Regions from separate parts of the Mesorhizobium salmacidum genome, predicted to be linked through region 2. Evidence: predicted binding sites of a transcription regulator. Region 2 holds the regulator's gene; the other holds the start of a gene.

Region 1 (7,928 bases), on a different contig from region 2:
TCGAAGGCGTTGCGCATCATGAAGATCGAGAACGGCAGCTGCAGCGTCACATAGACGCCGACCAGCCCGGTCAGCGTATTGTGCAGGCCAAGCTTGGTCAGCACCAGGAAGATCGGCGTCAGGATCGACTGGAACGGAATCATGATCGTCGACAGGATGAGGACGAAGAACAGATCCTTCAGGGGAAACCGAAAGCGCGAAAAACCGTAGCCGGCGAGCACGCTGACGATGACCGACAATATGACCGTCATCACCGAGACATAGATGCTGTTCTGCGCCGAGACCCACAGCCCGTCGCCGAAGCTGTTCAACGTGGCGTAGTTTTCCAGCGAGAACCCGGACGTCGGCCAGGGCGGCAGCGGCGGCAGGCGGGCCTCCTGCGCCGGCTTGAAGGCCGACAGCACCGTCCACACGATCGGCGCCACGAACAGCACCGAGGCGATGATGCCGGTGGAGTGCCTGGCCAAGCGCGCGGCGAGCTTGCCTCTGCCTGACATCGCCTGCGCCATCAGTCGAGCCCCTCGGGCTTGCGCAGCAGCCAGAGCTGGACGAGGCTGAGCGCCACAAGGATGACCAGCAGCACCATGGAAAGCGCGGCGCCGTAACCCAGCTTGAACGAGACGAAGGACTGGTTGAAGATCCAGTAGACCGCCGTCAGCGTCTGGTTGCGAGGGCCGCCGCGCAGGATGATGTAGAACTGGTCGAAGGCAAGGATGGAACCGGCCACCGAGAGGATGAGCGCCAGCGCCAGCGTGCGGCGCATCAGCGGCAGGGTGATCGCCCGGAACCGCGCGAACGGTCCGGCGCCGTCGATGACGGCTGCCTCCTGCAGGTCCTGCGGGATCGATTGCAGGCCGGTCATCAGGATGATCATGGTGAAGCCGGCGACCTTCCACACCACCATGGCGATGATCGACCAGAAGGCCGGCTGGAAGGTGGCGAGCAGGTTGAATTTTCTGTCGATTAGGCCGAGGTCGTAGGCGGCGGGGCTGAACAGGCCGGAATCGACGTTGAGGAGCCATGACCAGAGCAGGCTCGCCGAGGCAAAGCCGACCACCGCCGGCATGAAGAACATGGTGCGGTAGAGGTTGGTGAACGGGCGCGGCCGCTCGATGAAGATCGCCAGCGGAAAGGCGACGGCGAAAATCGCGATGGTGACGACCAGCGTGTAGTAGCCGGTGAATCTCAGCGCGTTCCAGAACCTGGTGTCGCGCAGGATCGCCCAGTAATTGCCGAGGCCGATGAAGGAGTGCTCGCCCATCAGCGGCCAGTTGTGCAGCGACATCCAGGCCGTCATGCCAAGCGGTATGACGAAGAACAGCATGACCAGCGCCACCGCCGGCGCGACATAAAGCAGGCCGATCCATTGCCGGCGCCCGGCACCGACGAGTTTTCGGGCGCGAGGCGGGGCGGTGGTTGTGGTGATGGCGGTCATGGGTTGCCCTTTCCTTCTCCCCTTGTGGGGTGAGCGGCCGGTTCGCCGAAGGCGAATTCATCGTGCCAGTGGCACGATGAAAGGCCAGCGAACGCCGGGACGCTGCGAAGCAGCGGGGACCCGGCAGGGTGGATCGGCCACCCCCCGGCCCTTCGCAGGCTCAGGGCGTTCGAAGCTCGAAAAGCCAAGCAGTTGGCTTTTCGTCCGCTGCGCGGACCGCTTCTCACCCCACAAGGGGAGAAGGGGGAGCGAGCCTTGCCACGCACCGAATTCGTGATAAAAGTGAGGTTTCTCAATGCGATAGCCTGCTATTTGAATCAAAACAATTTCCGGCCACCCGCCCAGGGAGACAGGCGGGCGGCCGGCAGGCGTGCATTTACTTCTGCGGCGCCTGGTCGATGATCGACTGCATGGTCTCCTGGGCGTTAGCGATCGCGCCGTCGACGTCGTCGCCGAAGAAGACCTCGTTGATCATCTGCGTCCACGGGCCGTTGGCGGAGTTGATCAGGTCGTTGAAGACCACCGAATAGGGCGTCTTGCCCTTGGCCATCGCCTCGGCGGCGATCTGGTAGCGCGGATCGAGATCCTTGAGCGCGTCCTTGGCGATGTCGCCGCGCACCGGCAGGCTGCCGTATTTGGCGAGGATCGTCTGGCCTTCGAGCGAATAGGCGAAGTCCAGGAACTCCTTCACCACGGCGAGTTTCTTGGTGCCCTTGGTGACGACGAAATTGTCGCCGCCGGCAAAGGACGACCAGTTGCCATCCTTGCCCGGCAGGAAGGTGACGCCGTAGTCGACATTGGGATACTGCGTGTTGAGCGCGCCGATGGCGAAGGCGCCGGATGGCGAGATGCCGATATTGCCGGCGGCGAAGGCGGCAAAGAAATTGGCGCCGGTGTCGGTCTGCGCGCCCGCCGGCACCAGGTCCTTCTTGACCATGGAGCGGTAGAGATCGATGGCGCCACGCAGCTGCGGGCTGTCCAGCGTCGCCTTCGAGCCGTCCTCCGACAGGATGTCGCCGCCCGAGGCCCAGATCAGCGGCGTGAAGGTGAAGATGTTGCAGCCGCCGCAATTGCCGGAGAAGTAGAAGCCCTTGATGTTGCCGCCAAGCGCATTGACCTTCTCGGCGTCGGCTTCGATCTCGGCCCAGTTGGCGGGACCTTTCTCGGGGTCGAGGCCTGCCTGCTTGAACAGCTTCTTGTTCCAGATCAGCACCGAGGCGTCGGCCGAGAAGGGCAAGCCGTAAATATGGTCCTTGTAAGTGCCGGTCTTCACATGCGCCGGCGACAGGCTGGAAAAATAGGGCAGGGACTTCGCCCAGTCGGTGATGTCCTCCAGCTGGCCGGCGGCGGCGAAGGAGGGCGTGTAGATCAGGTCGAGCGACAGCGCGTCGGGCGCCGTACCGCCGGCGGCCGCCGCGCCATATTTCGGGATGATCTCGGCATTGGGGATGATGTCGAGCTTGACCTGATCCTTGTTCGCCTTGTTGAAGGCGTCGACGATCCTTGGCATGAAGTTCGAGCCGTCGGCGCGTACCCAGATATTGGCGGTATCGGCGGCGGCAAATTGCAGGCCGCAGCCCAGAACGGCGGCCGTAAGGCCCAGTTTGGCAATCAAAGTCCTCATGTTCTCCTCCTCCACATTTGGCCGCGATCCGCGGCTTGCCGCCGATTGCGGCGCTTCGTTTGTCAGCCGTCTTTCTCAACCATCCGGCAGGCGGCCGCAGGACTGCCGCACCACCAGCCGGCACGGCAGTTTTCTGATACCTGGCGTGGCGGATTTGCCGCCGACCAGGGAAAGCAGGGTCAGCCCGGCCTCGCGGCCGAGTGCTGCCAGGTTCATGTCGACCGAGGTCAGCGGCGGGCGGGTCGCCTCCGCCACGATCTCCCAATTGTCGAAGCCGATGACGCCGACATCATTAGGCACGCCGAGGCCTCGTTCGCGCAACGCATCGATGACGCCGCGCGCGATCTGATCGTTGCCACAGAAGACGGCGTCCGGCTTTTTTCCTCTGCCGTCGAAGAGCCGCGCCACCGCCTCATGCCCCCAGGCTTCCGACCAGGAGCCGAGCAGCGGCTCGATCACCGGCAGGCCGTTTTCCGTCAACACGGCGCGGTAAGCCTGCGCCCGTTCGTGCACCACGGCAAAGCTCGCCGGCCCGCTGACATGGGCGATGCGCTTGCGGCCGAGCCGGCAGAAATGCTCGATCGCCAGCCGCGCTCCGTCGCCGTCGTCGGAGACGAAGGCAACGGCGTCGGGATCGGGCTGGGTGAAGGCGTAGATCACCGGGACGCGCAGATTGGCGAGGTCGACCGGCAAATGGCGGTCGATGCGTTTGCCGGTGGCGATGATGCCGTCGACGCGCTTGTCGAGCATGGCCTCGACATGGAGCTGGCCGAGGCGCTGATCCTCCTCGACATTGCACAGGAACACCGAAACGCCGGCATCGACCAGCGCGTCCGATATGCCCGACATCAGCGGCAGCGAGAAACGGCCATAGGTATCGTTGGTGAGCAGGCCGACGGTGAAGGAGCGGCGTCTGAGCAGGCTCTGCGCCAGGCCGTTGGGACGAAAACCCAGGCTGCGCGCCGTCTCACGGATGCGCTCGCGGGTCTCGGCCGTCATGCGCCCCTGGTCGTTGAGCGCTTTCGAGGCGGTGGCGACGCTGACGCCGGCCTGCGCGGCCACGTCACGCAAGGTGACGGGCTTGGGAAAGACCGGAACTGGCAGGTCGTCCAATGCCATCGCGGCAAGAATCCTTAGTTGGGAAAAGGTTTTCCCTTACCGATCGGAACAAGGCCCGGCCAGTGGCCGAGCCTGATCGGGAACATCTGGAAAAACCTTTTCTCAACTCAAGGCTAGGCCAGATCGAAGGGCTGATCAAGGGGAAAAGTTGTGGTCGCTGGCGAGATCGAATTTCGCGACGGGTGCCGCCAATCGGGGGTCACCGTTGGCCGCGCGCGCCAGCTGAAAGGATCCGACATCTCCCGGACCGATCGGCAGGCGGCGCCGATTTGGTATGCAAGGAGTTCGCGAAAGGGTGCTATGGAGGGGCCGGGCATCCCTTTGCCGGGGAGCCCATCTCGCGACATTCGAGGTCAGTTTCGTGCGTGAACCGTCGCTCTTGCCCGTCTTTGGAAAACTTGGCGTCAAGGCACCGGTCGCCGTCCTTCCGGTGCCGGTCCGGCCGGCGGGTCTTGCGGCGCGACTGCGGCAGGCCCTGGCCTCGCATGGCGCCACGGCGCTGCAACTGTCGGTCGTCGTATGGACAGTCGCTATCCTCGGCGCCGCATTTCTCTTCGCGCGAGGCTAGCCGCATGGCCAACCGTTACGCACTGCGCATGGACTTGCCTCAAAGCTGGGCCATCATCGATGTCTTTACCGGCCAGCCCGCGGTGGTCAGGCAAAGGGTGATGGTCGGCATGAGCCCGCAGGATGCCAACGCGCTGGTCGATCAGATGAATATCCGCGACGTCAAGCGACGGGAGAGGGCCGAGCGTAAGTCCTGACCTGGCCAACGTTTGCAGAGGGCGGCACTTGGCGCGGGCAAGATCCCGCCGCACCGCAAATCAGAGGATTCCCGTGAGAGCCAGCCTGAAGCAGAAGATACTGGAGGTCTGTGACCGCAGGATTTCCGAAAAAGGGCCCAGCGTCGGCGTGTCGTTCTATGCGTTCTTCGCCAACAAGAACGACGACCCCGAGTTGCTGATGGAAGTCGCCGAATGGTGGATCAGAACCCACCGCCTCGACCATTTTGAAAAGGCTGCGAAGATACGCACGATGGTCGCGGACCTCGGCTGATCAGCCGAAATCGGCGGCCGTCAGCACATACAGGCTCTTGTGGGTGCGGCCGTAGGCCTTGGCGGCGACGTCGTGGATAGTGGAACTCGACCTGTCGAAGGCGGCAAGATAGCCGGCCTCGTCGGCGGCGGTGTTCGGCTGTATCCTGGTCATGGCGTCGGCGGCCACCGAGAAGGAAATCTGGAACATGCCGTCATGGCCGACGAAACGAATGCGTTGGCCAGCCACGTCATAGCTGCGGCTGCTATTGGGAAAGGTCAGGCTCATGTCTTGACCCCCGTTGCGGCGGCCTTCTTCACCACTCGCTTCTTCTTCGGCGTCGGGTTCAGCGCTTCCGCCACGCGGTCGGCTTCTTCCTTGGCCAGCCGCAACTCCCTCAGCCTTGCGGTCTTGATCTCCCTGGCTTTCGCCTCGGACATGTATTCGGCGGTTGCCTTGTTGCGCTCCGCGTTCTTCTTCTGCTTGTCGACAAAGCGGGCTTCAGCTTTTTCCATGATCGTCTGATTGCCGTCGGCCATCGAAGAAATCTCCCTTGCGCATGAAATCGTGAAAACGAACTTGTCCGATAAATAGGCGCTCGGCCGCCAAAATTCAACTTTTTGAAATATTTGACTGATTTCGGATATCAGGAAACCGCGTGCGAAAATAATACTTCCGATATTTAATTCCGTCCCATGATAAATTTTGGCACTCCTATCTATCGAGTGCCAAACCGCCTATACAGAGGGCGCGGCCGCCTATGCCGGCCCCAGAAAGAAGTTCTCATGAAGTTCCGTCCACTCCACGACCGCGTCGTCATCCGGCGCGCCGAAGGCGATACAAAATCCAAGGGCGGCATCATCATTCCCGACAATGCCAAGGAAAAGCCGCAGGAAGGCGAAGTCATTGCCGTCGGTCCGGGGGCACGCGACGAAAAGGGCGCGCTCGTTCCGCTCGACGTCAAGGCCGGCGACTTGATCCTGTTCGGCAAATGGTCGGGAACCGAGGTCAAGATCGACGGCGAAGACCTGCTGATCATGAAGGAAGCCGACATTATGGGCGTCATCGAAAAGGCTGTCGAAGCCAAGAAGGCCGCCTGACTGGAGCGCCGCGCGTTCGGCGCGGCGACTGGCCCCCTCACACTCGAAGGAAAAAATCATGTCTGCCAAGGAAATCAAATTCTCCACCGATGCGCGTGACCGCATGCTGCGCGGCGTCGAAATCCTCACCGATGCGGTGAAGGTGACGCTGGGTCCCAAGGGCCGCAACGTCATCATCGACAAGGCTTATGGCGCCCCGCGCATCACCAAGGATGGCGTCACCGTAGCCAAGGAAATCGAGCTTGCCGACAAGTTCGAGAACATGGGCGCGCAGATGGTGCGCGAAGTGGCCTCGAAGACCAACGACCTCGCCGGTGACGGCACCACGACAGCCACGCTGCTGGCCGCTTCGATCCTGCGCGAAGGCGCCAAGCTGGTCGCCGCCGGCATGAACCCGATGGATTTGAAACGCGGCATCGACCAGGCCGTCGCCGCCGTCGTCGGGGAAATCAAGGCGAAGGCCAAGAAGGTCAAGTCGTCGGCCGAGATCGCGCAAGTCGGCACCATTGCCGCCAATGGCGACGCCAGCGTCGGCGAAATGATCGCCAAGGCGATGACCAAGGTCGGCAATGACGGCGTCATCACCGTCGAGGAAGCCAAGACCGCCGACACCGAACTCGACGTCGTCGAAGGCATGCAGTTCGACCGCGGCTATCTCAGCCCCTACTTCGTCACCAATGCCGACAAGATGCGCGCTGAGCTTGAGGATCCCTACATCCTCATTCACGAGAAGAAACTCGGCAATCTGCAGGCGATGCTGCCCATCCTCGAAGCGGTGGTGCAGGGCGGCAGGCCGCTGCTGATCATTTCCGAGGACGTCGAAGGCGAGGCCCTCGCCACCCTGGTCGTGAACAAGCTGCGCGGCGGCCTCAAGGTCGCGGCCGTCAAGGCGCCGGGCTTCGGCGATCGTCGCAAGGCGATGCTGGAAGACATCGCGGTGCTCACATCGGGCCAGATGATTTCCGAGGATCTCGGCATCAAGCTTGAAAACGTCACCGTCGAGATGCTTGGCCGCGCCAAGCGCGTGCTGATCGACAAGGACACCACCACGATCATCGACGGCGCCGGCACCAAGGCGACGATCCAGGCGCGCGTCGCCCAGATCAAGGGCCAGATCGAGGAGACGACGTCGGACTACGACAAGGAAAAGCTGCAGGAGCGGCTGGCCAAGCTGTCGGGGGGCGTTGCCGTCATCCGCGTCGGCGGCGCCACGGAATCGGAAGTGAAGGAAAAGAAGGACCGCGTCGACGACGCGCTGAACGCCACGCGTGCGGCCGTGGAAGAAGGCATCGTGCCAGGCGGCGGCGTCGCCCTGCTTCGTGCCCGGTCGGCGCTGTCAGGCCTGAACGGCGCCAATGCCGATGTCACCGCCGGCATCTCCATCGTGCTTCGCGCGCTTGAGGCGCCGATCCGCCAGATCGCCGAGAATTCCGGCGTCGAAGGCTCAATCGTCGTCGGCAAGCTCGCCGACAGCAAGGAACACGATCAGGGCTTCGACGCCCAGAACGAGGTCTACGTCGACATGATCAAGGCTGGGATCGTCGACCCGGCGAAGGTGGTGCGCACGGCATTGCAGGACGCCGGCTCGATCGCGGCCTTGCTGATCACCGCCGAA
Region 2 (7,928 bases):
CCACGGCGTCGAGCACGATCATGCCGGCCGGCGTGGCGCGCAGCCGCGCATTGCCGATCGGCGCCACCAGCCCCTCACCCTGCAGCACCGACAGCCGCGCGCTCGATAGGCCGCGTCCGGAAAACGCCTCGTAGCGGGAGAGGTCAATGCCTTCGGCGAGCCTGAGCCCCATCAAAAGAAACTCGTCGGCCTCCTCGGAGCGCGTCAGGAGTTCGCCGCCGGTGATGCCATGGCCCTTGGCCTCGACCAGATTGGCCCAGGTCTCCGGCATTCTCTCGGCAATCGTCACCACGCGATGGCCGTTCTCGATGAAGCGGCCATGCGCGCCTGGACCGACGCCGACATATTCGCCGTAGCGCCAGTAGGTCAGATTGTGCCGGCTCTCGGCGCCCGGCCTGGCGTGGTTGGAAATCTCGTAGGCCGGCAGGCCGTGCGCCGATGTGATTTCCTGCGTCAACGCGTAGAGATCGGCGGCGTGGTCGTTGTCGGGAATGACGAATTTCTTCGCCGCGTGCAGCGCATGGAAGGGCGTGCCTTCCTCGATGGTCAGCTGGTAAAGCGACAGATGGTCGGCGGCATGGCCGATCGCCTGTTCGAGTTCCGCCTGCCAATCCTGCGGCGTCTGCCCGGGGCGCGCATAGATCAGGTCGAAGGACAGGCGCGGAAAGATTTCGCGCGCGAGCCCGATGGCGTGCAAGGCTTCCTCGACATTGTGCAGCCTGCCGAGAAAGCGCAAATCCTTGTCATTCAGCGCCTGCACGCCGAGTGAGACGCGGTTGACCCCCGCCGCCCGGTAGCCACGGAAACGCTCCGCCTCGACCGAGGACGGGTTGGCCTCGAGCGTCACCTCGATGCCATCAGGCACCGTCCAGTTCCTGGCCACCGCATCCAGAACCCTGGCCACCGTTTCCGGCTTCATCAGCGACGGCGTGCCGCCTCCGAGAAAAATGCTGGTCACGTCGCGCGGCCCGGTGCGCTGGCGCATCGTCGCCAACTCGGCCTCGAAGGCGGCGGCAAAGCGCTCCTGGTCGACCGGCTGGTGGCGGACATGGCTGTTGAAGTCGCAATAGGGGCACTTGGCCGCGCAGAATGGCCAATGCACGTAGACGCCGAAGCCGGGACCGCGGTCGAGCGCCATGGTGGTTGCGGGTCCGATCATGCGGAGCCAAGCCTGACCGAATCAAGCCGAGCTTGGGCGAATTTCTGGAAGGCGCGGGCGCGGTGCGACAGCGCCGTCGCCTGGCCTGGCTTCCAGCCGTGCTTTTCCTCGGCACTCATCTCGCCGAAGGTTTTGTCGAAGCCATTGGGCAAGAACACCGGATCGTAGCCGAAGCCGAGCTCGCCGCGCGGCGGCCAGACCAGCGTGCCCTCGGCCTCGCCGCGATAGTATTCGGCTTCGCCGTCGGGAAAGGCGAGGCAGATGACGGCGACGAAGCGGCCCGTGCGCTGTTCGGGCGTGGCGGCGCCGACTTCCTGCAACGCGACTTCGGTGCGCTGCATGGCCATGGCGAAATCGCGCGATCCCTCCGGCGTCTCGGCCCAGTTGGCGGTATAGACGCCGGGCGCGCCGTCGAGCGCGTCGACGCAGAGGCCGGAATCGTCCGACAGCGCCGGCAGGCCGGTCGCCTTTGCGGCGGCGAAGGCCTTGATGTAGGCGTTCTCCTCGAAGGTGGTGCCGGTTTCGTCCGGTTCGGGCAGGCCATACTCCTTGGCCGACTTCGCCTCGAAGCCGAATGGACCCATCAGGTCGGCGAATTCGCGCAGCTTACCGGCGTTGTGGCTGGCAACGACGATCTTCTTGCCATCTAGCGCATGGAGGTTTGGTGAATGCATCAAAGGCCCCAGATTCTTGGCTCGGCGAACTCGATCGAATTGCCCGAGGGGTCGCGTATATAGATCGAACGGCCACCTTGCGGCCATTCGAATTCGCTTTCGATGGCGATTTTCTTCGCCTGAAGATGTGTTCTCCAGCCGTCGATTTCAGCGGCGCTGGCGGCAAAGCACAGATGACCCTCGCCGACCGCGCCATGCGGCGGCACTTTCAGCTTCGCGTCCGGTGCGGGCGGAATTTTGGTCGCCTCGGCGTTGAAGACGAGCAGGACGCCAGGGCCGCAGCGGAAGAAAAGGTGGCGGCCGTCGACCTTGCCGAGCAGGGTGAGGCCGAGGACGTCGGTGTAGAAGTGTTCAGCGGCATTGAGATCGGTGACGTAGAGGGCGGATTCCAGGATGGCGGAGGGTATCACGAGGCGCCCCCCTCTGCCCTGCCGGGCATCTCCCCCTCAACGGGGGAGATTGGCAATTTCGATGTTGTCGCACACCCAGCAACGCTGAAAACCAGCGAAGGCCGAGACCGTATCCGATCTCCCCCCTTGAGGGGGAGATGGCCGGCAGGCCAGAGGGGGGCGTTCAAGCTCGGCATTAAACCCTACGCCACCGCCATCTGCTGCAGGCTGACCAGCCGGGAAATGCCCTTCTTGGCCAGGCCCATAAGCGTCGCGAACTGGTCCTCGGAGAAAGGTTCGCCCTCGGCGGTGCCCTGGATCTCGACGATGCCACCCTTGCCGGTCATGACGAAATTGGCGTCGGTGCCGGCCGAGGAATCCTCGACATAATCGAGGTCGATGACCGGCTGGCCGTCATGGATGCCGCAGGAAATCGCCGCGACATGGTCTTTCAGCACTTTCGAAACGCTGGCCATCTGCCGGGCTTCCATCCAGCGCAGGCAATCATAGAGCGCCACCCAGCCGCCGGTGATCGAAGCGGTGCGGGTGCCGCCGTCGGCCTGGATGACATCGCAGTCGACGGTGATCTGCTGTTCACCCAGCGCCTGCAGGTCGACCACGGCGCGCAAGGAGCGGCCGATCAGGCGCTGAATCTCCAGCGTGCGGCCGCCCTGCTTGCCGGCGGAGGCCTCGCGACGCATGCGCTCGCCGGTCGAGCGCGGCAGCATGCCGTATTCCGCCGTGACCCAGCCCTTGCCGGAATTGCGCATCCAGCCCGGCACCTTTTCCTCGAGGCTCGCGGTGCACAGGACATGCGTGTCGCCGAACTTCACGAGGCAGGAGCCTTCGGCGTGTTTGGAGACGCCGCGCTCGAAAGAGATGGCGCGCATTTCGTCGAATTGGCGTTTGGAGGGGCGCATTCGGCCTGCTTTCTTGTCAGTTTCTTGAAATCGTGGCCGGCTTTTAGACGCAAGGGGGGCAGCGCGCAAAGGAAAACGGACCGGCGATCTGACACAGACACCGAGGTGATCTGGCACAGACACCGAGGTGATCTGGCACAGACACCGAGGTGATCTGGCACAGACCCCGAGGTGATCCGACACAGACAGCCCGGGGTGATCCGGAACAGACACCGGTTGCGCGCGGCCTAACGAAGTCTATATCCTTAAACCGGAGGTTTTTGGCCAAATGACCAAGCCAGTCGATCCCGCGTCGCAGTCGCCCGCGCTTCAATCGCTCGACATGCGCTCGCGCGACATCTTCCGGCGCATCGTCGATTCCTATCTGAGGGACGGCGAGCCCGTGGGCTCGCGCAGCCTGTCGCGCATCCTGCCGTCCTCACTGTCGCCGGCTACCATCCGCAACGTGATGAGCGACCTCGAGCATCTCGGGCTGATCTACGCGCCGCATATTTCGGCCGGCCGTCTGCCGACGCAGGCTGGCCTGCGTTTCTTCGTCGATGCCTTCATGGAGCTTGGCGACCTCTCCGACGAGGAGCGCCGCGCCATCGAGGCGCAGGTGCGGGCCTCCGGCTCGGGGGCGACGCTGGAGCACATGCTGATCGAGGCCAGCCAGATGCTGTCGGGCATGTCGCGCGGCGCCGGCCTGGTGCTGGCCGCCAAGAACGAGGTGGCGCTGAAGCATATCGAGTTCATCCAGCTCGAGCCGACCAAGGCGCTTGCCGTGCTGGTGTCGCAGAATGGCGATGTCGAGAACCGCGTCGTCGAGCTGCCCGCCGGCATCACCGTCTCGCAGCTGCACGAAGCCTCGAATTTCCTCAACGCACATATTCGCGGCCGCACGCTGGCCGAGGCGCGCACCGAGATCGCGCGCATCAAGGAAGAGACGAGGGCGGCGCTCGACACGCTGTCGCAGGACCTCGTCGAGAAGGGACTGGCGGTGTGGGCGGGCGCCGAAAGCGGCCTGCCGGCCCGGCTTATCGTGCGCGGCCGCGCCAATCTGCTCGAAAACGTCACCGCCCAGGCCGACATCGAATTGCTGCGCCATCTCTTCGAGGACATGGAGACGCAGGATGGATTGATCCAGCTGCTCGACTTAGCCGAGGAGGGATCGGGCGTCCGCATCTTCATCGGTTCGGAAAACAAGCTGTTCTCGTTGTCGGGCTCGTCGCTGGTGGTGGCGCCCTATCGCGACAAGGACGCCCGCGTCGTCGGCGCGCTCGGCGTCATCGGCCCGACCCGGCTCAACTATGCCCGCATCGTGCCGATGGTTGATTATACGGCGCAGCTGATTTCCCGTATGCTGCGCTAAGGCATTGATATTCAGGTGATGCCGGCCTGCAAACGGCTGATACCTGCGCGTCCGGTGCCACCGTTTTCGACTCGGCCTGACCCGAATCTCGACATACCTTTGGTGCGACACCGAAGGACCGGCTGCAAAGGAGAAAAAGAATGGCGCTGGAATCATTCAAGGCCCAGATCAGCCTGCTGCTCGAAGAGATGGTCAACCAGCCGGAGGACCAGCACGAAATTCAGGAACAGCTGCGCGAAAAACTGCGGGAAATGCGCGCTATGGGCCTGCCGTTGCCGGCCGATCTCGTGGAACTGGAAAAGCGTCTGGACGACGATTTCTACGCTGCCGGGACCTGATCCCGGAAGTTTGCTCACCGTGCGTGACGGAACCCACGGACAAGCCGATCGTTAATTTCCTTCACGACCGAGCGGAGGAAGTGATGCGATTGGCCGGACTGGCGATGTCGGCACTGTTTCTCACGACCGCGGCTCTCGCCCAGCAGACCGACCGGCCCGTGCTCAAAGGCCCGGCAGCCTTCGGCGACTGGCGCGCCGATAAGCCCGGCGTGCGCCGGCTGATCAAGCCGGAAGACCTGCCGAGACCCTATGTCACCAAATCCGCCTCGAACGGCGCCGGCCTCACGGAGAGGCCGCAAGGCGCCAAGCCACAACTGCCGCCCGGCTTTTCGGCGGAACTCGTTGCGTCCGGCATCGACAATCCGCGTGTCGTGCGTGTCGCGCCGAACGGCGACCTGTTCGTCGCCGACAGCGAAGCCAACCAGGTCCGTGTCTACCGGCTGACGAACGGAAGCGCGAAAGCCGCGGAGAAAAGCATCTTCGCCGGCGGCCTCAACCAGCCCTATGGCATCGCCTTCCATCCACCCGGCAATGACCCGCAATGGGTCTATGTCGCCAACAGCGACAGCATCGTGCGCTTTGCCTACCGCAATGGCGATCTGAAGGCCTCGGGCGAACCGCAAACCATTGTCGACGACATCCCCTCGAGCCACCACTGGACCCGCGACATCGCCTTTTCCCCCGACGGCAAGACACTTTACCTCTCCGTCGGCTCCGGCTCGAATATCGCGGAGGACATGGGCAAAAGACCCAGAGGCGGGCTCGACGCCTGGGTCAAGTCGAAGCCGCTCGGCGCCAGTTGGGGTTCCGAGGCGGGCCGGGCCGAGGTGCGGGCTTTCGACCCCGACGGCAGGAATGGGCGCATCGTCGCCACCGGGCTGCGCAATTGTTCGGGCATGACCGTGCAGCCGGCGACCGGCGCGCTGTGGTGCGTCGTCAACGAGCGCGACGCACTTGGCGACAATACGCCGGCGGAATACGCGACGACGGTCAGGGAAGGTGCCTTCTATGGCTGGCCGTGGTATTACATCGGCAACAATGAGGACCCGCGCCACAAGGGCGAGCGTCCCGACCTCGCCGGCAAGGCTGATATTCCCGACGTGCTGATGCAGGCGCATTCGGCGCCGCTCAACATCGCTTTCTATGATGGCAAAAGCTTTCCGGCCGAGTACCAAGGCGACGCCTTCGTGGCCCTGCATGGCTCCTGGAACCGCGGCAACAGGACCGGCTACAAGGTGGTGCGGCTCAAGTTCAAGGACGGCAAGCCGACCGGTGAATATGAGGACTTCATGACCGGCTTTGTCGTCTCCAACGGCGAGGTCTGGGGCCGGCCGGTTGGCGTCGCGGTGGCCAAGGACGGGGCGCTGATCGTCACCGAAGACGGCAACGGCACAATCTGGCGCGTGACCTATAGTGACGGCCGGTCCTGATCCGTCTATTGGCAGCGCCGGCCCCCTCACCAGGTCTCACAGGGAGCTGGTGCAATCGAATCCAGTCCTCAGTAAATTCAATTCCATTCAGATATATGCGATGAAGCGCCCTCATCCGAGACCGAATCCATGACCCTCACCGGATTTCTTGCCTACAGCGCCGCGCTTGGCGTCGCCGCCGCCATCCCGGGCCCCGGCGTCACGGCGCTCGTCGCACGTGCACTGGGCTCGGGCTTTCGCTCGTCGCTCGCCATGTCCTTCGGCCTGATGCTTGGCGATCTCACTTATTTGACCGCCGTGGTGCTGGGCCTGGCCTTCGTCGCGCAGGAGTTCGGCATGGTTTTCCTGGCGATCAAATGGGCCGGCGTCGCCTATCTCGCTTTCCTCGGCTGGCGCTTCTGGACCGCCGGCATCACGCCCGAAACCATCGAAGCCAGGAAGGGCAAGGGCGGCTTGCTGTCGAGCTTCATCGCCGGCCTCACCGTGACGCTCGGCAATCCCAAGACGATGATCTTCTATCTCGCCATCACGCCGACCATCGTCGACCTGAAGACCATCACGCTTGCCGACTACGGCATTCTCGTCGCGCTGACGCTCGTCGTCCTGTTCGTCGTGCTGGTGCCTTACCTGGCGCTGGCGGCCAAGGCGCGCTGGTTCCTGAAGTCGCCGCGCGCGCTCAAGGTGCTGAACCGCACCGCCGGCGCCTTCATGGTAGGCGCGGCGGCGGCGATCGCTGCTCGCCAGTAGGGCGTTTCTGCCAAACCATTCCCTGGCCCGGCTGTTTCAAGAAATGCTTTTCCGGGGGCCAGGCGTTTTCAGCACAGGCCCCACTCGGATATTTTCCAGCCGCAGCCTATCTTGCGCGGCTGAAAGCCCTATTCTGTCGGCTACTGCCAATTGCCTGAAATCCAGGGAGCGAAACCAATGAACAAGCCCGTCACTTCAGCCCGCGTGCCCGGCCGTGGCCGTATCTATGATTCCATCACCGACACGATCGGCGATACGCCCCTGGTACGGCTCGACAAGTTCGCCAAGGAGAAGGGCATCGTCGCCAATCTGGTCGCCAAGCTCGAATTCTTCAATCCGATCGCCTCGGTCAAGGACCGTATCGGCGTGTCGATGATCGAGGCGCTGGAGGCCGCCGGCAAGATTACGCCCGGCACGACGACGCTGATCGAACCGACATCCGGCAATACCGGCATTGCCCTTGCCTTCGCCGCCGCCGCCAAGGGCTACAAGCTGATCCTGACCATGCCGGAGACGATGTCGGTCGAGCGCCGCAAGATGCTGGCGCTGCTCGGCGCCGAGCTGGTGCTGACCGAAGGCCCGAAAGGCATGAAGGGTGCCATCGCCAAGGCCGACGAACTGGCCGCGACGATCCCCAACGCCATCATTCCGCAGCAGTTCGAAAACCCGGCCAATCCGGAAATCCACCGCAAGACGACAGCGGAGGAAATCTGGAACGATACCCAGGGCGAGATCGACATCTTCGTCGCCGGCATCGGCACTGGCGGCACGATCACCGGCGTCGGCCAGGTCTTGAAGAAGCGCAAGCCCGCGCTGCATGTCGTCGCCGTCGAGCCGGATGCCTCACCGGTGCTGTCGGGCGGCCAGCCCGGCCCGCACAAGATCCAGGGCATCGGCGCCGGCTTCGCGCCGAAGATCCT

Evidence for each region. Region 2 encodes HrcA, which represses chaperone genes, less so after heat shock. Its sites were predicted from a motif close to GTTAGCACTCNCNNNNNGNGAGTGCTAAC; they were not measured.
Region 1: the regulator HrcA is predicted to act here: its motif matches at 5,918-5,946, upstream of O7A60_RS27130 (co-chaperone GroES).

What each region holds. Positions count from the first base shown of each region.
Region 1 covers NZ_JAPYKS010000027.1:48,539-56,466, forward strand. The annotation lists gene O7A60_RS27085 (carbohydrate ABC transporter permease) at 1-509, opposite strand, end outside; gene O7A60_RS27090 (carbohydrate ABC transporter permease) at 509-1,435, opposite strand; gene O7A60_RS27095 (ABC transporter substrate-binding protein) at 1,812-3,059, opposite strand; gene O7A60_RS27100 (LacI family DNA-binding transcriptional regulator) at 3,135-4,178, opposite strand; gene O7A60_RS27105 (hypothetical protein) at 4,540-4,746, shown strand; gene O7A60_RS27110 (hypothetical protein) at 4,751-4,942, shown strand; gene O7A60_RS27115 (DUF6500 family protein) at 5,016-5,234, shown strand; gene O7A60_RS27120 (DUF1488 family protein) at 5,235-5,501, opposite strand; gene O7A60_RS27125 (hypothetical protein) at 5,498-5,752, opposite strand; gene O7A60_RS27130 (co-chaperone GroES) at 5,999-6,313, shown strand; gene groL (chaperonin GroEL) at 6,372-7,928, shown strand, end outside.
Region 2 covers NZ_JAPYKS010000023.1:52,411-60,338, reverse strand. The annotation lists gene hemW (radical SAM family heme chaperone HemW) at 1-1,159, opposite strand, end outside; gene rdgB (RdgB/HAM1 family non-canonical purine NTP pyrophosphatase) at 1,156-1,833, opposite strand; gene O7A60_RS25785 (VOC family protein) at 1,833-2,243, opposite strand; gene rph (ribonuclease PH) at 2,426-3,142, opposite strand; gene hrcA (heat-inducible transcriptional repressor HrcA) at 3,411-4,493, shown strand; gene O7A60_RS25770 (hypothetical protein) at 4,634-4,831, shown strand; gene O7A60_RS25765 (PQQ-dependent sugar dehydrogenase) at 4,915-6,261, shown strand; gene O7A60_RS25760 (LysE family translocator) at 6,391-7,008, shown strand; gene cysK (cysteine synthase A) at 7,186-7,928, shown strand, end outside.